One region of the Microbacterium sp. B19(2022) genome, then DNA from elsewhere that is predicted to be linked to it. Evidence: predicted binding sites of a transcription regulator. Region 1 holds the regulator's gene; each other region holds the start of a gene.
What was found. The regulator HrcA, encoded in region 1, represses chaperone genes, less so after heat shock. The targets are predictions, from matches to a motif close to TTNGCACTCGNNNNNNNCGAGTGCNAA.
Positions count from the first base shown of each region.

Region 2: a site for HrcA is predicted at 3,835-3,861, ahead of groES (co-chaperone GroES). Genes of this name have one in related genera too.
Region 3: a site for HrcA is predicted at 1,263-1,289, ahead of groL (chaperonin GroEL). Genes of this name have one in related genera too.

Region 1 is NZ_JAAUVO010000026.1:5,561-13,357, reverse strand. It holds gene lepA (translation elongation factor 4) at 1-1,559, shown strand, start outside; gene HCX50_RS18060 (DUF1990 family protein) at 1,563-2,048, shown strand; gene HCX50_RS18055 (DUF1990 family protein) at 2,140-2,793, shown strand; gene hemW (radical SAM family heme chaperone HemW) at 2,793-4,010, shown strand; gene HCX50_RS18045 (carboxylesterase/lipase family protein) at 4,030-5,448, opposite strand; gene hrcA (heat-inducible transcriptional repressor HrcA) at 5,552-6,583, shown strand; gene dnaJ (molecular chaperone DnaJ) at 6,622-7,737, shown strand; gene HCX50_RS18030 (16S rRNA (uracil(1498)-N(3))-methyltransferase) at 7,740-7,797, shown strand, end outside.
Region 2 is NZ_JAAUVO010000015.1:52,199-59,995, reverse strand. It holds gene HCX50_RS14140 (hypothetical protein) at 1-261, shown strand, start outside; gene HCX50_RS14135 (hypothetical protein) at 266-1,375, shown strand; gene HCX50_RS14130 (hypothetical protein) at 1,359-2,555, shown strand; gene HCX50_RS14125 (class I SAM-dependent methyltransferase) at 2,578-3,783, opposite strand; gene groES (co-chaperone GroES) at 3,947-4,243, shown strand; gene rarD (EamA family transporter RarD) at 4,427-5,359, shown strand; gene HCX50_RS14110 (ABC transporter substrate-binding protein) at 5,504-6,757, shown strand; gene HCX50_RS14105 (ABC transporter ATP-binding protein) at 6,965-7,756, opposite strand; gene HCX50_RS14100 (ABC transporter ATP-binding protein) at 7,753-7,797, opposite strand, start outside.
Region 3 is NZ_JAAUVO010000020.1:34,633-42,429, reverse strand. It holds gene groL (chaperonin GroEL) at 1-1,226, opposite strand, end outside; gene HCX50_RS16345 (LytR C-terminal domain-containing protein) at 1,351-1,929, opposite strand; gene HCX50_RS16340 (DUF3263 domain-containing protein) at 2,016-2,273, opposite strand; gene HCX50_RS16335 (DUF2332 domain-containing protein) at 2,283-3,275, opposite strand; gene msrB (peptide-methionine (R)-S-oxide reductase MsrB) at 3,347-3,751, shown strand; gene HCX50_RS16325 (nitroreductase family protein) at 3,748-4,311, shown strand; gene HCX50_RS16320 (DMT family transporter) at 4,316-5,227, opposite strand; gene HCX50_RS16315 (SOS response-associated peptidase family protein) at 5,329-5,955, shown strand; gene HCX50_RS16310 (ABC transporter ATP-binding protein) at 6,049-6,960, shown strand; gene HCX50_RS16305 (ABC transporter permease) at 6,957-7,772, shown strand; gene HCX50_RS16300 (histidine kinase) at 7,783-7,797, shown strand, end outside.

The sequences.
Region 1 (7,797 bases):
CCTACGAGGTCTCGCGCTCGCTCGCGGCGTGCGAAGGCGCGATCCTGCTCGTGGACGCGGCGCAGGGCATCGAAGCCCAGACGCTGGCGAACCTCTACCTGGCGCTGGAGAACGACCTCCACATCATCCCGGTGCTCAACAAGATCGACCTACCGGCCGCCGATCCCGAGAAGTACGCGAAGGAACTCGCATCCCTCATCGGCGGCAAGCCCGAGGACGTGCTCCGTGTCTCGGGCAAGACCGGCGTCGGCGTCGAGGAGCTGCTCGACCGCCTCGTCAAGGAGATCCCCGCGCCCGTCGGCGACGCCGACGCTCCCGCGCGCGCCATGATCTTCGACTCGGTCTACGACGCCTACCGCGGTGTCGTCACCTATGTCCGCATGGTCGACGGCAGCCTCTCGCCGCGAGAGCGCATTCAGATGATGTCGACGGGCGCCACCCACGAGGCGCTCGAGGTCGGCGTGTCCAGCCCCGAGCCCGTGCCCTCCAAGGGACTCGGCGTCGGCGAGGTGGGGTACCTGATCACCGGAGTGAAGGATGTCCGTCTGTCGAAGGTCGGTGACACGATCACCACGGCACGCAGGCCCTCGACCCAGGCTCTCCCCGGATACACGGACCCGAAGCCCATGGTCTTCTCGGGGCTGTACCCGATCGACGGCAGCGACTACGCGGAACTCCGCGAGGCGCTTGACAAGCTGAAGCTCTCCGATGCCTCCCTCGCATACGAGCCTGAGACATCCGTCGCCCTCGGATTCGGATTCCGCTGCGGATTCCTGGGACTCCTGCACCTCGAGATCATCACCGAGCGTCTCGAGCGCGAGTTCGGCCTTGACCTCATCACGACCGCACCCAGCGTGATCTACGAGGTGCTCACCAGCGATACGGGCGAGACCGTGACGGTGACGAACCCGAGCGAGTACCCCGACGGTCGCATCGGCTCCGTGTCGGAACCGATGGTGAAGACGGCGATCCTGCTGCCCAAGGACTACGTCGGCACCGTCATGGAGCTGTGCCAGTCCCGCCGCGGAACGCTGCTCGGCATGGAGTACTTCTCCGAGGAACGCGTCGAGCTGCGCTACAACATGCCGCTCGGTGAGATCGTGTTCGACTTCTTCGATCAGCTGAAGTCCAAGACGCAGGGCTACGCCTCCCTCGACTACGAGCCGTCCGGCCAGCAGGAGGCCGACCTGGTCAAGGTCGACATCCTCCTCCAGGGCGAGAAGGTCGACGCGTTCAGCTCGATCGTCCACCGTGACAAGGCGTATGCCTACGGCACGATGATGGCCGAACGCCTGCGCAAGCTCATCCCTCGCCAGCAGTTCGAGGTTCCGATCCAGGCCGCGATCGGCGCGCGCATCATCGCCCGAGAGACGATCCGCGCGATCCGCAAGGACGTGCTCGCCAAGTGCTACGGCGGTGACATCACCCGCAAGCGCAAGCTCCTCGAGAAGCAGAAGGAGGGCAAGAAGCGCATGAAGATGGTCGGTCGCGTCGAGGTCCCCCAGGAGGCGTTCATCGCCGCGCTGTCGGGCGACGTCGAGGGCAAGGACAAGAAGTAGCACGTGCCGCTGCCGGCATACGAGCGGGGAATCACACGCCATCCGATCGCGACAGCGCCGGAGGGGATGCGGATCGCCGAGCATTCGACCGTGGTCGATCCGGCGGCGCGCGATGCCGTCGCGGCGTTGGTGTGCTCGTGGGAGTTCAAACGACGCGCCGGATTCGAGGTGCCGCCCCAGGAGCCGATGCCCGGCCTCGAAGGTGTGCTCGCGAAGCGCCTGTTCGGCATCCGCTTCGTCGAGCCGGTGCGCATCGTCTGGGCCGATGAGAGCGGGTTCGGCTATGAGACGCGACCCGGGCACCCGATCTACGGCGAGGAGTCGTTCCGGATCGACGAGCACGGTGTGTTCACGGCGCGGTCCATCTCCTGCCCTTCCACCGCACTCTGGCGGGTTCTCGGTCCTGCCTTGCGGATGGTGCAGCGCGCGACCCATGCGCGCTACGTGAAGATCGTGCAGGCCGAAGCGGCGGCTTCCCGCACGCAGTGACGCTCGACCGGCCGGGTGCGCCGACCGAAGATGTGTCGCCGTGCGGCGCGTGGGGGTGTTCGCTCAGGTAACGGGAAGTAGGCTGGAACTCATGCGGCGCGGGACTTTCCGAGACGACACGGTGGACTATGCGGCCGTGGGTGCGACCCACGCGCCCGATCTGATGCAGTACCCGCCGGAGCGCAGTCTCCCGGCGGAGGAATCCTGGCGGATCGGCAGCGGCATCGAGCGCTTCCAGACCGCCGGTGAAGCGCTGCTCTCGTGGACGGCGCAGCGCGCGGCCGGACTCTCGGTCGAAGACGTGCGCCCGGCGCCCGGCCCTGCTTACGCCGGGGTGAGCTTCGACGCGGAGGGCAACCCGATCGCGCCGAGCAAGCGCGACGTCGAGCCCCGCTACGACGCGGAGGGCATGCCCTTCGTCGGTGCGGGGATGACTCTTCATCTGCGCGGTCGCGTCGGCAGCATGCGTGCGGACGCGGAGCTGCGCGTGATCTCGGTGACCGAGGAGACCCGGCGCATCGGCTTCGTCCTCGGCACCGTCGGCGGATCCGTCGTCCGCGGCGAAGAGTCCTTCGACGTGGACTGGCGCGAAGACAACGACGAGGTCTGGTTCACCGTCCGCGCCTTCGACGCTCCGCACGCGCTGCTGTACCGCACCGTGCCTGCACTCGTGAAGCGTCGTCGTCGTGAGCTCTTCGCGCGCTACCTCCGCGCGATCTCCCCGCTGTACGCGACCCCTCTGTGATGGCGGGACCGCTTCCTCTGGGAGACCCTGCGCCGGCAGACGGACATCTGCCCGACGACCTTCCCATCGACACGAGTGTGCCGTTCTCGGCCTACCTGCACATCCCGTTCTGCACGGTGCGCTGCGGTTACTGCGACTTCAACACGTACACGTCGACCGAGCTCCGCGGAGCCAAGCAGGAGGACTACGCATCGACGCTGATCTCCGAGATCGGCCTCGCCCGTCGGGTGCTGGCCGGCGCGGGGGCGCTGCGGCCGATGGACACCGTCTTCTTCGGGGGTGGCACGCCCACGCTGCTGCCGGCCGGCGATCTCGCCCGGATGCTGGAAGCCGCGACCTCGGCCTTCGGACTGGCGGAGGGCGCAGAGGTCACGGTGGAGGCGAATCCTGACACCGTGACGCCCGCGGTCGCGCGTACACTGGCCGCTGCCGGTGTCACGCGGATGTCGGTCGGCATGCAGTCGTCCGTGCCGCACGTGCTCGCCTCCCTCGACCGCACGCACCGGCCCGAGAACGTGACCACCGCGGTCGCCGCGGCGAAGGACGCGGGTCTCGCGGTCAGTGTCGATCTGATCTACGGGGCGCCGGGGGAGTCGCTCGCCGACTGGGAAGCCTCGCTCGACGCGGCGCTCGCGCTGGAGTCCGACCACGTCTCCGCGTACGCGCTGATCATCGAGGACGGCACGAAGCTCGCTCGCCAGATCCGCCGTGGAGAGGTTCCGACCCCCGACGACGACGTGCAGGCCGACATGTACGAGCTCGCCGACGCCCGTCTCGCGGCGGGGGGCTTCGACTGGTACGAGGTCAGCAACTGGGCACGCACGCCCGAGCAGCGGTCGCGGCACAATCTCGCGTACTGGCGCGGGAGTGACTGGTGGGGCTTCGGCCCCGGCGCGCACAGCCACGTCGCCGGGCTGCGCTGGTGGAACGTGAAGCATCCGGCGGCATACGCACAGCGGCTCGCGGCATCCGAGTCACCCGCCGCGGGCACGGAACGACCGGACGCCGAGTCCCGGACGCTGGAGCGGATCCTGCTGCTGAGCCGCATCCGCGAGGGGATCGCGATCGACGAGGTGCCCACCGCCAACCGCAACCGCGTCGCCGGACTGATCGCCGACGGGCTCGTGGACCCGGCCGCAGCCATCCGCGGCCGTGTCCAGCTGACTCTGCGCGGACGACTCCTCGCCGATGCCGTGGTGCGCGAGCTCACCGACTGAGCGCCCGCGCCGGTCGGGCTCACCCCGGGAGCAGATCCATGCCGGTGGTCCGCCGCTGCGGCAGCGTCGCGCTGGTGGTGTCGAAGACCCGCGTCTGTCGGCCGGACCCGTACGCCGGCCAGCCGGGGTCGCCGTTCGTGACGAATCCGACCCAGGCCGCGTTCATCTCGTCGGCGAGCGTCTGCGGGGCGTCGCGGCCCGCCAGCCGCACCGTCTCGTCGTCCGTGAGCCGATCGAACACGAACCCGAGTTCGAGTGCATGCGCGGCGCGCAGATCGCGAACCGGACTCGGCCACGCGAATTCGTACACATGCGTGCGCTCCGGTCGCATTGCCGCCACACGACTCAACGGCCCTCGCAGCATCATGTCCGTGACGAGCTGCCCGAACACCTCGCCGGTGCTCGCCCCGGGGAAGGCCGAGCGATACTCGCGCACTGCTCGACGAGGGATGCGGGAGAGGATCCGTGCGGCCTGCAGCTTCAGCTCGCTGATGCCGGCCAGAGCCTCGGGCGGGAACCACAACCGGTACTCGTCGGTGTTGCTGCCGATCAGGAGCGGAGTCTCGATCTCGCCGAGCACCTCGTGCGGAGAGCGGGGCAGGCTGTCCGGGTCGATGGCGAACTGGAAGCCGGGAGCTCCGCCCAGCGGCGAGGATCCGGCCGACTGTGCCTTTCGCGCTTCGAGCAGCTGATCGGGTGAGAGCGCGGCGAACGAGTCACGGTCGGCCCGGACACCGAGGTGCTTCGCGAGCTGTGCGGTCACCCGACCCGCCTTCTTCACCGGCTGTGCCGTGAGTGGCCCGGATTCGATGATGGCGCGATGGATCAGCTCGCGGGAAGCGTCTCGTGCGAGAAGCCCGGCGAGGATCGCCCCGCCTGCGGATTCCCCCATCGCGGTGATCTGCGCCGGATCGCCTCCGAAGGCGGAGATCTCGCGATGCACCCACTCCAACGCGGCAGCGGCGTCGCGCAGACCCAGGTTCCGGGGTGCGCCGTCGAGTACCGAGAACCCCTCCGACCCCAGACGGTAGTTGATCGAGACGAACACGATCCCCGCCTTCGCGAAGACGGTGCCGTCGTAGAGGGGCAGCGCGGCGGTTCCGCGTTCCAGCGCGCCGCCGTGGATCCATAGGAGCACCGGCGCCGCGGAGGCCCCGACCGGAGCCCAGACGTTGGCCGTGAGGATGTCTTCCCCGTCGATGCGCACCGAGCCGAGGAGCTCGCCGATCGCGCCGGCGTAGGGGAGCTGGGGAGCGGTGGGGCCGAACTGCGTCGCCTCACGGATGCCCTCCCACGCCGGCACCGGCTGCGGGGCGCGGAACCGGTTCTCGCCGAACGGAGGCTGCGCATAGGGGATGCCGAGGAACCGGGCGACACCCTCCTCTTCGGAACCGCGCACAGCGCCGGTCGACAGCGTGGCCTGAGGTGAGGGGGTCATGAGCGTCATCCTAGGGTCGTGCGTCCGCGGTACGGAGAATCCCGAGCTGCACGGGGTAGGATTGGCACTCTGAACGTCCGAGTGCCAGCGGAAGGGAAGGGTGATGGTCACAGAGCGAGGACTCCAGGTTCTCCGCGCGATCGTGCAGGACTACGTCGAGACCCACGAACCCGTCGGCAGCCGTTCCATCGTCGACCGGCACTCCTTCGGGGTCTCGGCGGCGACGATCCGCAACGACATGGCGCTGCTCGAGGATGAAGAGCTCATCACGGCTCCGCACACCTCGTCCGGTCGGGTGCCGACCGACAAGGGCTACCGCGTCTTCGTGAACCACCTGGCACAGCTGCGACCGCTCTCGTCGGCGCAGCGCTCGGCGATCGAGTCGTTCCTCGGCGAGCCCGCCGACCTCGACGACCTGATGGTGCGCACGGTGCGTGTGCTGACGCAGCTCACCGGTCAGGTCGCGCTCGCGCAGTACCCCTCGTTCGCACGGGCTCACGTCACCCACGTCGAGCTGGTCGCGCTGGCGCCCAACCGACTCCTGATCGTGCTGGTCACCGATGCCGGTGGTGTGTCGCAACGCGTGGCCCAGCTGCCGGAGGCCATCGACGAGGCCGAGATGGCGGTGCTGCGCGCGCGCATGGCCGCCTTGATCACCGGTCACGGCATCGGCGAGGCCTCCGACCGTCTGCAGGCACTGCTCGCCGTTCAGGACGCGCCGAAGGATCACGTGCTGCGCGCGATCGCGAGCGTCGTCATGGACGAGCTCAGCGGTTTCCGCCAAGAGCGTCTGGTGATGGCGGGAGCAGCCACCCTGGCCCGTCGCGAACAGGACTTCCGCGGCAGCATCCATCCGCTCCTCGAGGCGATCGAGGAGCAGGTGACCCTGTTGCGGCTGATGAGTGAGATGGTGACCGACGAGCACGGGCTCGCGGCCAGCATCGGCACCGAGAACGCGCCGTTCGGCCTCGGCGAGGCATCGATCGTCGCCAGCAACTACGCGGCACCCAGCGGCACCGCGCGCGTCGGCGTGATGGGGCCGACGCGGATGGATTATCCGAGCAATCTCGCGGCGGCGCGGGCGGTCGCCCGCTACCTGTCGCGGATGCTCGACGAAGACGAGGCCGGCCGCTGACGCGGTCGCGACCGGAAGACACACGCAGAAAGGCGATTGTGGCGGACCACTATGAGGTTCTCGGGGTGTCCCGAGACGCTTCCACCGACGAGATCAAGAAGGCGTATCGGCGCCTCGCGCGACAGCTGCATCCGGATGTGAATCCCGGTGAGGATGCGGCGGAGAAGTTCAAGCTCGTCACGCACGCGTATGACGTGCTGAGCGACGATGAGTCGCGGCGCCGCTACGACATGGGCGGAGGAGACGGCGCTGCCGGCAACTTCGGCGGATTCGGCGGGTTCGGCGACATCTTCGAGACGTTCTTCGGCGCCTCCCAGGGCGGCGGACGCGGGGCGCGACCCCGTTCGCGCCGGGAGCGCGGACAGGACGCTCTCGTGCGTGTCACGCTCGACCTCGGTGACGTCGTCTTCGGTGCGCACCGCGACATCGACGTCGACACCGCCGTACTGTGCGAGACATGTCAGGGGTCCTGCTGCCAGGAGGGGACGTCCCCCGTCACCTGCGACATCTGCGGCGGCTCCGGCCACGTGCAGCGTCAGGTGCGCAGCCTGCTCGGCAACGTCGTCACCTCTCAGCCCTGCGGCACGTGCGAGGGCTACGGCACCACCATCCCGTACCCGTGCGGTACGTGCGGCGGCCAGGGCCGCGTGCGCTCGCGTCGCACGGTCTCGCTCGACATCCCGGCCGGCGTCGAGACCGGGCTTCGCCTGCAGCTGCCCGGCTCGGGCGAGGTCGGCAAGGCGGGTGGCCCGAACGGCGACCTGTACGTCGAGGTCACGGTCAACGCGCATCCCGCCTTCAGCCGCGAGGGCGACGACCTGCTCGCCACGCTCGAGGTGTCGATGACCGATGCGATCCTCGGCACCGAGACCACGATCCAGGGGCTCGACGGCGAGGTCGACCTCGAGATCCGTTCCGGCGTGCAGTCCGGGGATGTGCTGACCATCAAGGGGCGGGGCATCACCCCGCTCCGGGGCACCCAGCGCGGAGACCTTCGCGTCGGTGTGCAGGTGCTGACGCCTACCCGGCTGGACTCCGCGCAGCGCGCACTTATCGAGGACTTCGCGAAGAAGACCAAGGCTCCGGATCCGCAGCTCGCGCAGTTCCAGCCCGGGCTCTTCTCGAAGCTCCGCGACCGTTTCCGCAGCCACTGATCATGGCACTGCACTTCGTGGTCGAGTCGTCGACGGATGCGGGCGTCGGCGACCTCGTGT
Region 2 (7,797 bases), on a different contig from region 1:
ACGGGAGCCATCCCCGTCGATGACACCCGGCTCGCGCCGTGGGCCCTGCTCGCCGCGATCGTGGCCCTCGGAGCGTCGTTCTTCGTCGGCTGGGGGATCCCGGTCGCGGTGGTCGCGGTCATCGCCGCGATCATGTCACTGCGGCGTCCGCTCGAGAGCCGTGCGATCGCGCTCTGGGCGCTCGTGCTCGGCCTCTGCGCCACGGTGTACAGCCTGGGCTGGTTGGTCTGGGCGGGCATGCAGTTCGAGAAGCTCGGCTGATCGGATGCTCGAGCCGGAGGAGCTGCGTTCCCTGCAGGCGCGCGCGTACGGTCGTGATTCCGCGCTCACGGAGGCCGAAGCCGAACGTCTTCGCGAGCTGGAGGAGCGCCGCGTCGCACCGGTCGCCGAGAGCGGATCCGCAGAGCGCGTCGTCGCCGGACCACCCGTCGAGGATCCGGAGTCTGCGGCGAAGTCAGCGGGAGCCGACGATGCCGCCGATGAAATCGATGCTGCCGGAGTGCCGGCGGGCGAACCCTCAGCAGACGTCGAGGACGGAGCATCGTCCGCATCGTCGTCCTGGCGCTCCGCGCTCTCCGCACTGCGTCCTCGCTGGCGCCCGGTCGCCCTGGCGGCGGTCGTGGTGCTCGCGATCGGAGTGGGGATCGGCTGGCTCGCGTTCGGTCGATCCGGCGCCGCAGCGGTGGAGTTGACCGCCGATCAGCAGGGATGGCAGAACGATCTCGTCGCGACCGGTGTGTATGATCCCGGTTCGATCCACGCACTCGGCGTCGAGGAAGACGTGGTCATCTGGACGGCGACGAAGGGCGGCCAGGAGCGCACCTGCCTGATCCTGGGCACGGGTGAGGCGACGGTTCCGACCTGCGAACGCACCGAGATGATCGCCGCGACCGGCATGTACGGCTCGATCTCGGTCAAGGGCAAAGGGGACCTGCAGCGCGAGGTCAGCGCGCAGATGCTCTTCACCGCGTCGGGCGAACCCGCTGTCGCGGTGAGCGCGTACGACTACGACACGAGCGAGAGCGGCATCACCTACGCGAACGAGGCGGAATCGGAGGCCGCGGCCCGGTTGTCGGAGAACGGCTTCGAGGCCGGCTCGCTCTGGGTGGTCGGCTACGACGGCGACGTGCCGATCTGGACCGCCGTGCAGACCGAGTCGCAGAACCAGTGCCTCATCTACGACGGGTCGACGGATGAAGCTCCAGTGGCCTGCGCCGACCCGCAGACCATGCAGGAGCAGGCCTCTGGCCTCGTGCTCAACGTCGTCGACACCGAGACGGGTGGCGTGACGCACCTGGAGTTGATGTCGAATCGGGGGCCCGGGTATCTGACCATCACCCGGGAGGGAGATGCCTCGGGTGCCGTCGGCGACTGAGGCCGAAGAGCTTCGGGTCCTGCAGCGGAAGGCCTACGGCCGGAGTGGACTCCTGACCGAGGCGGAATCCCAGCGTCTGCGCGCGCTCGAGGATTCGCATCGTTCGAGCTCTGCCGTCGTTCCACCCGAGCGGATCGAGCCCGGCGGAGAATCCGGCAGCGCTGGCGGGCCGACGAGACAGGATCAGGCGGAACGGGTGATCGGGCTCGTCGATGAAGCGCTCCCGGTGTCCGATGCCGCCGACGTTGCCGCCGGGAGAGACCCACAGGACGCTCCGGACTCGCAGGCATTGCCGACGTCGACGCCGATGCCGACGACGGCTCGAGGCGCGACGCGCCGTCGGGCGATGGTGACGTCGATCGCCACGTCCGCCGTCCTGCTCGCGATCGGGGTCGGCGTCGGCTGGGGACTGTTCGCACCGCGGGCCGCGAGCATCCCGTTGACGCAGGAGCAGCAGCAGCGCCGGGGAGAGCTGGCCACGGAGGCGTTCGATCCCGGGTCCATCCGCGCGGTGGCGCAGGACGAGGATGCACTGGTCTGGTATGCGACGAAAGACGAAGGATCGGACGCCTGCCTGATCCTCGACGTCGGCGTGCAGTCGCAGACCAACTGTCTCGCCGTGGAAGAGACGGAGCGCGGCTTGTCCACGTCGCTGACGCTCCCGGGAGACACGGGTTCCGACACGATCCACGCCACGATGCTCCTCTCGACGGCGGGGGAGCCGCTGGTCGCGATTCAACGGTGGGGCGGGATCGATTCGCTCCTGGCCCAGTTCCCCGAAGACGTGCGCGACCGGGCGGAATCGCTCACCACGGAGGGGTTCGAGCTCGGCCTCTCGATGGTCGGAACCTTCCGAAACGCGCCGGTGTGGCTGGGGGATCGGCTCTCGGATGCCGGAGCCACGGAGCGATGCCTGATCGTGGATGCTGCCGGTCCCGTGGTGTGCAAGCCCTCAGAGACCGCATTCGCGGAGGGCCTCACCGTGAAACTCGAGACCGTCGATCCCTCGGGCGCGCGGGTCTCGACCGCCGCGCTCGACCTGCAGTTCACGGGCCAGCTGACGCCGTACCTGTCCGTCTCGGTCGAGTCCGCGGTGCCCGGCGTCGAGAACGACCCCGTCGTGATCCAGGTGTCGCCGGGTGAGCAGATCGAGGTCGAGGACCCGAGCGACGGCGGCTGACCCCGGCGGGGCTCGGCGACGGTCAGCTGGCGGCAGGAACCCGATCGGCGAGGATCGCCCGCCGCTGATCGCCGATGCGCGCGAGGATCAGCGTGGCCTCCTGATCGCCGCGCAGCACGAGCTTCTTCCGGAACGCCGCGGGGTCGATGTCGACTCCGCGCTTCTTGATCTCGATGCGACCGATGCCGTGCGCCTGGAGAGCGGCGCTGATCGCCTTGGGGTTGGCCGGCAGGGTCTCGCGCACGCGGAACGACTGCACGAACGGGCTCGTCAGCGCGGCATCCGACGTGAGGTAGGCGATGTGCTCGTCGAGCATCCCGGCGTCGAGGCTCCGGGCGACATCGCCGATCAGGCGGGCACGGATCACGGCGCCGTCGGGCTCGTGCAGGAAGGCGCCGAGTTCGCGCACGGGCTCGTCGGCGACGTCGGCCGGCGCAGTCATCTCGTGTGACCGGTCATCGCGGATCACGAGCGCCGAGCGTCGCACGCCTTCTCTGGCGAGGGCGGCGCTCCACACGACCAGCTCGACGACGCTGCCGTCGGCGCTCACCCACTGCGCCTCGGCGTCGGCGGGAAGAGCGTCGCGGTCGTGGGCGGGGCCGAGCTTGATGCCCGTCGGCACGCGCGCGGCGACGTCGAACGCCCAGTCCAGCGAGGGGGAGTAGTCGTCGGCAGAGACACGACGGGTCTCGCTGTGCCCGGAGGTGCGCCGCGCCGGGTCCATCCAGATCGCGCGCGCGGCCGACGCCTCCGCGCCCTCGAAGGCGTCTTCCGCCGTGCCGTGCCGCACCACCGCACCCTCACCGAACGGGGCGAGGTTGTAGGCCGCGATCGCGGCGGTCACCTCGTCGGCATCGACGGCGAGCACGTCGAGTCCGGCTCCGGCGAACGCGAGTGCGTCGCCGCCGATCCCGCAGCCGAGATCGGCCACGGCCGTGAACCCCGCGCTGCGGATCCGCTGGGCGTGCCGTGCGGCCACACCGAGCCGCGTCGCCTGCTCGAGCCCGGCTCTGGTGAACAGCATCCGCGCGGCGAAGGGGCCGAACTTCGCCGTCGCCTTGGACCGCAGGTGCGCCTGGCCGACCACCGCCGAGACCAGTTCGGGGGAGTGTCCGGCGGCACGCAGCCGCGACACGGCCCGCGCGACGTCGGCGGTCGACCCGATCGTCCCGACCGCGTCGAGCAGTTCGAGACCGGCGGGGGTCAGCAGGGCACGCAGCTCGGACATCTCCACGCCCTCAGCCTAATTCCCGCTCGCGTCGGTGAATCGCGGCGTGCGCTGGCACTCGCATTGCATGAGTGCCAGCCCAGCGCATAGACTGGATTAGCACTCTCGGGTTGAGAGTGCGAACAAGTCTTTCGTGTCAGTGTCAAGAAAGAAGAGGTAGACCGTGTCGGTTTCCATCAAGCCGCTCGAAGACCGCATCGTCATCCAGCAGGTCGAGGCCGAGCAGACCACCGCGAGTGGCCTGGTCATCCCCGACACCGCCAAGGAGAAGCCCCAGGAGGGCGAGGTCGTGGCTGTCGGCCCCGGCCGCATCGACGACAACGGCAACCGCGTTCCGATCGACGTCGCCGTCGGCGACCGTGTCCTGTACAGCAAGTACGGCGGCACCGAGGTCAAGTTCGGCGCAGACGAGTACCTCGTCCTGTCCGCTCGCGACGTCCTGGCGGTCGTCGTCCGCTGATCTGCTGAACCCGGTTCCGTCGCTCTCGAAGAGGCGGTGCCCAGGTACTCGAAGGGGGCTCGGATGCTTCGGCATCCGGGCCCCCTTCTGCATCCCGCCATCGAGCATCCGATTCCTGCCGAACTCCGCGAGGACGGCTCACCGTCGCTCTTCGGACCGTCGACGCGGGCATAGTGTTGTGCGGTGACCCCCGAGACGACCCGCGCCACCCAGACCGCCGGAGTCGCCTACGCCGGAGCCGCATATCTCCTCTGGGGCGTGCTCCCGCTCTATTTCCTCCTCCTGGTGCCGACCGGTCCCTGGGAGGTCGTCGCGTGGCGGGTGTTGCTGTCGTTCGTCTTCTGCATCCTGCTGCTCACGGTCACGCGCGGCTGGGCGCCGTTCGGCGTGATCCTGCGGCAGCCGAAGCTGCTGGGCTGGACCGCACTCGCCGGTGTTCTGATCTACATCAACTGGCAGGTGTTCCTGATCGGAACCCTCAGCGACAACGTGGTCGAGACGAGCCTGGGCTACTTCATCAACCCGATCACCACGGTGCTGCTGGGTGTCTTCGTCTTGAAAGAGCGCATCCGCAGGCTGCAGTGGGCCGCGATCGCCATCGCCGCGATCGCGGTCGTCGTGATCATCGTGGCCTACGGGGACTTCCCCTGGATCGCGCTCTCGCTGACCGCGTCCTTCGGGGCGTACGGGCTCATCAAGAAGAAGATCGGTCCGGCGGTGGACGCCGTCAGCGGTCTCACCCTCGAATCGTTCTGGCTCATCCCGATCGCCGTCGTGCAGCTGATCGTGGTCGCGACGACTCCCGCGGGTATCACGATGGGTGGCAACGGGTGGGCGCACGCGGTGCTGCTGGCCTTCGCCGGTGTGGCGACGGCCGTGCCCCTCCTGCTGTTCGCGGCGGGAACCCGCCGGATCAATCTCACGGTGATCGGGATGATCCAGTTCATCACCCCGGTGATGCAGTTCCTCATCGGCGTCGCGATCCTGCACGAGCCGATGCCGCCGGAGCGCTGGGCCGGGTTCATCATCGTCTGGATCGCGATCGGCGTCTTCGTCGTCGACCTGCTGATCGCCGCCCGTCGAGGACGCCGGATCGGCCAGCCCGAACTCGTCTGAACCCGCGGTTCTCCGGCCCGGAATCCCGGTATCGGATCGTTAACGCACCGAGATACTTGCACCCCCTGTGGACGGGTATCACGCCCTAGTGTTAGAGCACCCGCCCGTGGTCACAATCCACGTTCAGTTACGCAAGGGAGCACCATGAACGCAATGAAGGGTTCGCGCACCGCGAAGGTCTTCGCAGGGATCGCTTTGATCAGCGCATCCGCCATCGTCATCGCCGGCTGCAGCAGCACGCCGAACGCCGAGCCCAGCGAAGGTGGTGAGAAGCCGGCCGTCGATCTGACGCTCAAGCTCGGCTCGCTGCTTCCCGCGACCGGCTCGCTCGCCTTCCTCGGCGCTCCGATGGAAGCCGGCGTGCAGCTGGCTGTCAACGAGATCAACGAGGCCGACGCCGGCGTGACGATCGACCTCACCACCGCCGACGAGGGCGACCTCGACAACAAGGCGTACGAGACGTCGATCACCAACCTCCAGAACGAGGGCATCACCGCGATGGTCGGCGCCGCGTCGTCGAGCGTCACCAAGCTCATCCTCGACGGCAACGCCGGCGCGGGCATCCTCACCGTCTCGCCGTCGAACACGTCGCCGGACTTCTCGGGCATCAACCCGCTGTACTTCCGCACGGCACCGAGCGACAACCTGCAGGGCGAGGTCCTCGGCAACCAGATCGCCGAAGACGGTCACAAGACCCTCGGCATCATCTACCAGAACGACCCCTACGGCACCGGTCTGTTCGAGGCCATCAAGTCGACGTTCGAGGGCACCGGCGGCGAGGTCGTCGCCGATGCATCCTTCAACCAGGGCGACGGTCAGTTCAACGCTCAGGTGTCTGAGATCGCGGCCGCCAAGCCCGACGCCGTCGCGGTCGTCTCGTACGACCAGTTCGCGACCATCGCGCCGCTGCTCGGCAACGCGGGCGTCGACACGGGCTCGCTGTACCTCGTCGACGGCAACCTGAAGGACTGGGGCACCGACGTCTCGGTCAACCTCGAGGGCTCGAAGGGAACCCGCGCCGGCGCTGAGCTGCCGCAGGACTTCCTCGACCAGCTCAACGAGGTCTGGACGGCCGACGGCAACGACCCGATCGACGCCGTGACCTACTCGGCTGAGGCCTACGACGCCGTCATCCTCATGGCGCTGTCGGCTCTGGCTGCCGGCTCCGTCGAGGGCGCCGACATGGCTGAGCAGATGGGCACCGTGTCCGGCGGCGGCGACAAGGGTGAGAAGTGCACCACGTACGCCGAGTGCGCCGACATCATCAACGGCGGCGGCACGGCGGACTACGACGGTCTCTCCGGCGAGATCACGTTCGACGAGAACAACGACCCGAAGGGCGCCGCGATCGGCGTCTACGAGTTCGGCGCCGACAACACCACCACGCGCCTCAAGTAAGCGCACAGACGGGGCCCCGGATGCTCGGCATCCGGGGCCTTCGTCGTCCCCGCCGCCGGTTCATCCGTCGGGAGTTCGCACGGATGTCGGGAGAAACGCCGGTCGAGTACCCGACGGATGCACGGACTCCCGACGGATGCTCTCACGCACGTCGGGGACACGAAGAAGGGGGATGCCGCGTGGCATCCCCCTTCTGTGTGACGCGGCTCAGGCGGCGTCGGTGCCGAGCGTGCCGAGGTAGAGGCCGATGACCTTGGGGTCGTTCAGCAGCTCGCGCCCGGTGCCCTCATAGGCGTCCTTGCCCTGATCGAGCACATAGCCGCGGTCGCAGATCTGCAGGCAGCGGCGCGCGTTCTGCTCGACCATGATCGTCGTCACGCCCGCCTTGTTGATGTCGGAGACGCGGATGAAGGCATCGTCCTGACGCACGGGGGAGAGGCCAGCCGACGGCTCGTCGAGCAGCAGCACCGACGGATCCATCATCAGCGCGCGCGACATCGCGACCATCTGCCGCTCACCGCCCGAGAGGGAACCTGCGCGCTGCTTGAGGCGCTTGCCCAGCTCACCGAAGATGCTGCTCACGAACTCCAGGCGCTCGGCGAAGATCTTGGGGTTCTGGTACAGCCCCATCTCCAGGTTCTCCTGGATCGTGAGCGATGGGAACACGTTGTTCGTCTGTGGCACGAAGGCCACGCCACGGCGCACGAGCTTGTCGGCCTTGAGCCCGACGATGCTCTCGCCCTTCACCGTGACGTCGCCCGAGCGGATCTCGACCATGCCGAAGATCGCCTTGAGCAGCGTCGACTTGCCGGCGCCGTTCGGGCCGATGATGCCGATCAGCTCGCCCTTGTGGGCCACGAGGTTCGCGCCGTTGAGGATGTTCACCCCGGGCAGGTACCCGGCGTGCACATCGTTCAGCTCGACGATCACGTCGTCGTTCTTGATCTCGTTGCGCTCAGCGGGTGCGGGTGCGGGTGTGGGGGCGGATGCGTCGGTCATGCCTTCTCCTCCTCGACGTCTTCGGCCTCGACTTCGGCCTC
Region 3 (7,797 bases), on a different contig from region 1:
ATGCCCTCTTCGACGGCTGCCTTCGCGTTGCGGACGGCGTCTTCGATGCGGTGCTTGCGCTCCTTGAGCTCGACCTCGGTGGCCGCGCCCGCCTTGATGACGGCGACGCCACCGGCGAGCTTCGCCAGACGCTCCTGCAGCTTCTCGCGGTCGTAGTCGCTGTCGGTGTTCTCGATCTCGCGACGGATCTGCGTGACGCGACCCTCGATCTGCTCCGCCTCGCCAGCACCCTCGACGATCGTGGTCTCGTCCTTGGTGACGATGACCTTGCGCGCACGGCCGAGCAGGTCGAGCGTGGCGTTCTCGAGCTTGAGGCCGACCTCTTCGGTGATGACCTGACCACCGGTGAGGATCGCGATGTCCTGCAGCTGCGCCTTGCGGCGGTCGCCGAAGCCGGGAGCCTTGACGGCAACCGACTTGAAGATGCCCTTGAGCTTGTTCAGCACGAGCGTCGCGAGAGCCTCGCCCTCGACGTCCTCGGCGATGATGACGAGCTCCTTGCCGTCCTGGATCACCTTGTCGACGATGGGCAGAAGGTCCTTGATGCTGGAGATCTTCTGGTTCGCGATGAGGATGTAGGCGTCCTCGAAGACGGCTTCCTGGCGCTCCGGGTCCGTGACGAAGTACGGGTTCAGGTAGCCCTTGTCGAAACGCATGCCCTCGGTGAGCTCGAGCTCGGTGCCGAACGTCTGCGACTCCTCGACGGTGACGACGCCTTCCTTGCCGACCTTGTCGATCGCCTCGGCGATGAGCTCGCCGATCGCCGGGTCTGCAGCGGAGATGGACGCCGTGGCGGCGATCTGCTCCTTGGAGTCGATCTCCTTGGCGCTCGACAGGAGCTCCTCGGTGATCGCGGCGACGGCCTTCTCGATGCCGCGCTTGAGCGAGATGGGGTCGGCGCCGGCTGCGACGTTGCGCAGGCCCTCGCGGACCAGAGCCTGTGCGAGGACCGTGGCGGTGGTGGTGCCGTCACCCGCGACGTCGTCGGTCTTCTTCGCGACCTCCTTGACGAGCTCCGCGCCGATCTTCTCGTACGGGTCGTCCAGCTCGATCTCCTTGGCGATGGAGACACCGTCGTTCGTGATCGTGGGAGCGCCCCACTTCTTCTCGAGGACGACGTTGCGACCGCGCGGGCCGAGGGTCACCTTGACCGCGTCGGCGAGGATGTTGAGGCCGCGCTCGAGGCCGCGGCGGGCCTCCTCATCGAAAGCAATGATCTTTGCCATGAGTTTTTTCGTCCCTCCTGGACGTAGACGTTGGGTTTAGCACTCAGAGTGTGAGAGTGCTAACGCCATTCTGGCACTCGACACCTTCGAGTGCAAGCCGCCGGAGGTGGGGCGCATCCGGACGTCAGGAGGCAGGAGCCTCATCCGGCGTCTCGGGCGCCGAGGTCGACCGATCGAGACCGATCACGACCGTGAACTGCTTCTGTCCGTCCTCCGTCTGACCGGAGTAGTAGTCGCTCTGCTGCACGGCCGCACCGCCGAGGAGATCCGCCAGGCCGACGGCTGCGAGCTCGTCCGCCTCTTCGACGTAGAACACGGTCGTGTTGGCGAAATCCTGACTGGAGCTGTCGCCCGCGAAGACGTTGTCGGCCGCCCAGCCGTTGTTGATGAGCGTGTCGCGCATACGCGTGTCGGCGCCCTCGTCGGGCGTGCCGTTCAGGATCATGACCGAGATGCTGGGGTCGACGATCCCCGTCTCCTCCGGCGTCGGAACAGCGCTCGGCGCCGCGTCAGGGAACAGCGAGACACGGCCCATGACCACCAGCGAGCCGAAGATGCCGGCGATGATGAGGACGAGTGCAGCCACGAACGACCAGAGCAGCACGACCCAGCCGTTCATCCCCGGCGCTTCGGCACGGTGTGCTCCCACCCGTCCGGACGTACGGGGAGCATCATCGAAGCGATCGCGGGTGGGCTTTGACACCCCTCGATGCTAGCGGCACCTTCCTGTCAATCCGTGTCGCCGCGGGGTTGGAGGTGCGCGCCGCCGGAGAGCGGCCCCGAAAAGGCTCAGCCGACGAAGCCGGGCAGCCGTGCCGTGCGCCGGTTCGCACGCGAATCGCGGATGCGGCGAAGGCGGCGTACCAGCATCGGATCGTATTCGAGAGCGGCTTCGGACTCGATCAGTCGTCCGAGCAGCTGGTAGTAGCGTGCCGCGCTCATCCCGAGCTGAGCGCGGATGATCTCTTCCTTCGCCCCGCTGTGGCGCGGCCATGCCGCTTCCAGGGCGAGGATCGCGCGATCGCGCTCCGTGAGATCTCCGAGCATGGCTCCAGGTTAGGACGCAACCGCCGGTGGTCCGGGTCGCCACTCCCACCATCGCCCGAGCGGATCCGCGGCCGCGCGCACCCGTCCGTCGAGTGCGACCACGAACCCCGGCCACCGATCCGCATCGACCGGCGGCTCCCATGCGTCGGTCACCGCAGGCGGATCAATGGTAATCCAGCGGGCGTCCGTGCGCGAGATCCTCGCGATCAGCGCTGTCCGCGCCTCCCGGGGGATGTGCACCAGCACCCCGGGAGTGGTGATGACGAGGGTCGCCTGCGGCGGTGCCGCCGACGCCAGCGCGTCGAGATGCGCGCTGGCGTCCCCCTCCACCAGGAGAGGAGGGGCGCCTGCCGCGATGTCGAGAGCAGCCTCGATGCGGCCCTCGCGTCCCGACTCCCCCGGCCACACCAGCCCGCGCAGCCACCGCCGGTCGCGTTCGTCGGCGGCATCGAGCGGTGCCAGGTCGATCCCGGCGCGCCACACCACCTCCGGCATCCGGAGCGCGGGGAGCGGACCGGCCACCCGGCTCTCGAGCACGACCGTCGAGACACCGTCGACCGGGTCGAGCGCGGCGCGGAGTTCCCCGTCCTCACCCGTGAAGCGATAGGAGTACCGATCGGGGTAGAGACAGAGTCCCGCGGACGCACCGATCTCGAGAAGCGCGATCGGCCCCTCGATCTCGGAGAGCACCGGCAGAAGTGCCGCGAGACGGAGCGGCTCGTTCGTCTGCAGCGTTCTCCGCTCACACTCGACGACGACCTCATCCGCATTCCGGAGCACGAAAGCACGCCACCGCGCGTAGGACTCGAGCGGGACGCCGAGCAGCCGGGTGACGGCGAACACCAGCGGCGGCTGGCGCCTCGTCTCCGGGATCCGGAGCAGGACGCGCCTCACCTCCTCATCCCCGGCGACCCCGGCGGCCCACTCGGCATAGAGCGCGCTCCGCCCCGGAGCCTCGTCACGGGCGAATCGCGCGTAGCGCTCCTGCACGGCATCCGTCATCCGTCCATTCTGACGCGCAGCGCCCGAGGCCTCGTCCGACGAGAGAGAATGGAGTCGACTGAGGAGGACACATGTCGTACAGCGTGGACAAGACCGAAGACGAATGGCGCCGCGAGCTCGGCGATGAGCAGTACGCCGTGCTGCGTCAGGCCGCGACCGAGCGCGCCTGGACGGGTGAGCTGCTCGATGAGGAGCGCGCAGGCCTCTACACCTGCGGGGCATGCAACGCGGAGCTCTTCAAGAGCGGCACCAAGTTCGACTCCGGGTGCGGCTGGCCGAGCTTCTACGAGTCGATCCGCCCCGATGCGGTCGAACTCATCGAGGACGACAGCCTGGGCATGGTGCGAACGGAGGTGCGCTGCGCCAACTGCGGCTCGCACCTCGGCCACGTGTTCCCCGACGGGTTCGGCACGCCGACGGGAGATCGCTACTGCATGAACTCGATCGCGATGAACTTCACCCCCGACGCCTCGTGAGCGCTCTCGACGCGGTCCGCGCGCGTCAGTCCTGGTCGAAGGTCGAGGAAACGGCGCCGAGCCGCGAAGAGCTGCTCACGTTCGTCGCCGCAGCCGGTCGCGTCGCGGATCACTCCTCGCTCCGCCCATGGCGGCTCATCGAACTGCGCGGAGCCGACCGCGAGGCGCTCGGCGCTGCCATCGCCAAGGCACAGGGAGACGCAGACCCGTCGTCGAAACCTCTGCGCGCGCCGCTGCTGATCGCGGTCGTCGCCAGCTACCGCAAGAGCGAGAAGGTTCCGCGGTGGGAGCAGGAGGCCGTCGCCTCCGGAGTCGCGCACACGCTGAGCCTGCTCCTCGATGAAGCCGGCTGGGGCGTCATCTGGCGCACGGGCCATTACACACGTGCGAAGGCCGTCGCCAAGGCCCATGGCCTCGACAAGAACGAGGAACTTCTCGGCTGGCTGTATGTGGGCGGCAAGCCTGAAGGGAAAAAGCCGGGCCGCCGCAAGGCCGTGGATGCCCGCAAGCTGATCACGCGGATGCCGAAGGCCGGGGCGAAGAAGGCGAAGAAGAAGTAGCGCGTCAGCGACGACGTCTGCGCGGAAGGGCGACGATCACGGACGCCACCGCGACGACGACCATGGCGACGACCTGCCAGAGCGCGGGCCCTGCTGCCGGAGGCCAGATCAGGTCGATCACGACCGACGTCACAAGCTGTCCGAGCACGGAGCCCAGCCCCATCAGGAGCACACCGGTATGCGCGACGATGAACGCGCCGAGCAGAATGTAGGCCGCTCCGAGGAACCCGCCCAGGTACAGCCACGGCTCGACCGGAAGGGCGTCGGGCATCCCACGGAAGGCGATGCTCGTCCCGGCCGCGAGCAGCAGGATGACGGTGCCGGTGATGAAGCTCATCAGAGTCGCGGCGAGCGGTGATTGCACACGCTGCGAAAGGCGACCGTTCGTGGCCGCCTGCCACGCGATTCCGACTCCGGCGGCGAACGGCAGCAGCAGCATCCACAGCGGGGCGGTGGCGAGCACGTCGCCCGACAACGAGATGCCGACCGCGGCGAGCGCGAGAACGCCGCCGGCGACCCGGCCGGGGGTGACCGCGACGACGCCCGCCGGACCGAACCCGATCCGATCGAGCACGAGTCCGTGCAGGGTCTGTCCCGCGACGACCCCGACGCTGAACAGCGAGACGCCGAGGACCCCTGCGGTCACCCCTTGAGTGGAAACGGTGAGGGCTCCGCACGCCCCGCCCAGCAGCATCCAGAACGGGATCTTGTGGTGTCGGATGCCGCTCCAGAGGCGTCCTACGCCGCGCCGGGCGGAGGGGATGCAGCAGATCACGGCGACCAGTGCGAGCAGGCCCACCGAGAACGAGAGGAGGCCCGCCACGATGCCGTCATCCACGCGCACCCCGAGAACACCGTTGATCCGGGCCTGGATCGCCGTCATGACGCCGATGGCGACAGCCCCGCCGAGTGCCAGGGGCGCGGGAAGTCGACGGGTTTCTGGCACCAGTCGACCCTATCGGAGCCGTGACTCACCGGGGCGTGACGGATGTCGGCGGCCGGGGCTACGCTGACGGCATGTGCGCGAGCTATGGTCTCGATCCCCGGTTCACCGATGCGGAAGTCCTCGCCGCCGCCGACGATGCGGTGCTCGAGGGACTGCGCGCCTGGGCGGAGGGAAATGCGGGCGAGACCATCCGCCCGACCGGGAAGAACCTCCGCAACCTCAACCCGCTGATCGTGCAGCCCGACGCCGCTCCGACTCTGGAACCGGCATGGTGGGGCTTCCTCGTGAACGGGGAGCCTGCGAAGTTCCCATCGATCAACACGCGATCGGAGCGCCTGCAGGAGCGCCCCGGCGGAGCGAAGTCGCGGGCCATCGTCCCGGCGACCAGCTGGTACGAGATGCAGAAGCCGTCGCGGCAATGGAACGAGTTCATCATCGACGACGGGTCGCTCTTCGGCATGGCGGCGGTCACGCAGCGGGGTCGCACCGCCGACGGCGAGTGGTACACGTGCTACTCGATCGTGATGCGCCCCGCTCCCGACCACCTCGTCGATCTGCACGATCGCATGCCGCTGCTCGTCCCGGCCTCGCTGAGTCATGATTGGCTGACGGCGCCGCCGTCGCGGGAGATCATCGACGAGGCGATCCTCGCTTCCGATGAGATGGCCGCACGCGTCCAGGCCCGTCCCCGTTCCTGAACCGGCCCATCCGCCGCGGGGAGGACACTCCCCTCTCGAGGACGGTACCTGGGGAGGACGCGCGGCAGCCCGACGCTCCGTAGCGTTGTCCTCATGATCACAGCAGAAGGCCTCACGAAGAGGTTCGGAGACAAGACGGCCGTCGATGACGTGTCGTTCACCGTCAAGCCGGGCAGCGTCACCGGCTTCCTCGGCCCGAACGGCGCCGGCAAGTCGACAACGATGCGCATGATCGTGGGCCTCGACCGGCCGACGTCCGGACGCGCCGAGATCGCCGGTCGTGAGTACCGCAAGCTTCGGGCGCCGCTCACCGAGGTCGGCGTGCTGCTCGATGCGAAAGCCGTGCACACCGGGCGGACGGCGCGCAATCACCTTCGGGCGATGGCGGCGACCCATGGGATTCCCTCCTCCCGCGTCGACGAGGTCATCGATCTCGCGGGCATCGGTTCGGTGGCTCGCAAGCGGGCCGGGAAGTTCTCGCTCGGAATGGGACAGCGTCTCGGCATCGCCTCGGCGCTGCTCGGCGATCCGCACACGCTCATCCTCGACGAGCCTGTCAACGGCCTCGACCCCGAAGGAGTCCGCTGGGTGCGTCAGTTCGTCCGGCATGCGGCATCCGAAGGACGCACCGTGCTCCTGTCGAGCCACCTGATGAGCGAGATGGCGCAGACCGCCGACCATGTCATCGTGATGGGTCGCGGCCGGGTGCTGGCGGATGCTCCGCTGGCCGAACTCGTGCGCTCCTGGACGCAGAACACGGTACGTGTGCGCACCCCGCGACCCACCGATCTCGCCGCGGTCGTCAGCGGCCCTGGCGTGGAGATCGTGAGTTCGGCTCCGGACCTCCTCGACATCGTGGGTCTCCCCGCCGCCCGCATCGGCGACCTCGCCGCGGACCGCGGCATCCCGCTGCACGAACTCACCCCGACCACCGGATCGCTCGAGGATGCCTACCTCGCCCTCACCGGCGATTCCGTCGAGTACCGCACCAAGGAGATCTCATGACCACGACACAGGCACCCGCGTCCGCGCGGCCGCGCGTCGACACCGGTCGACGGCTGACCTTCGTCCGCGCCCTGCGCGGCGAGTGGATCAAGCTCGCCACCCTGCGCTCGACGTGGTGGTCGATCGGGATCGCCGCGGCCCTCACCATCGGGATCTCCGTTCTGATCGCACAGGCGGTCGACATGCCGGGGTTCGAGCCGATCCAGGCCGTCGTCATGCCGATCCAGTTCACGATGCTGCTCGCCGGCATCATCGGCGCGATCTCCGTGACGGGCGAGTACTCGACCGGAATGATCCGCTCGACGCTCACGGCGAACCCGATCCGCGGGTCGGTGTTGGCGGCCAAGTCGACCGTGCTCGCGGTCTTCATGTTCCTGTCATCCCTGGTGATCTTCGGTCTCGCTGCCGTCGCGGTCTCGCTGATCGTGGCGCCGCGCGACCAGAGCATCGAGTGGTCGGACCCGGCTGCGTCGTTCCTGCCGATCGTCGTCTCCTCCCTCGCCATGGCGGTGTTTGCCCTGATCGGAGTCGCCTTCGGGTTCATCCTGCGTTCGGGGGCAGGAGCCATCGCGGCGACCGTCGGCGTCCTGTTCGTCCTGCCGATCGTGGCGAACTTCTTCTCGTTCGCCGGCGAGGCGTGGGCATGGGTCATCGAGGCGTCCGCCTACCTGCCGGTAGCCGCTGCGCAGAGCGCGATCCTGCCGAGCGACGGCGCGGCACTCGATGCCCCGGTGGCATTCCTGACCCTCGCTTGCTGGGTCGCCGGCGGAGCGCTCGTCGCCTGGGGCGTTCTGCGCACCCGCGACGCGTAAAGTCGGCCCCGTGAGCAGAACGCGA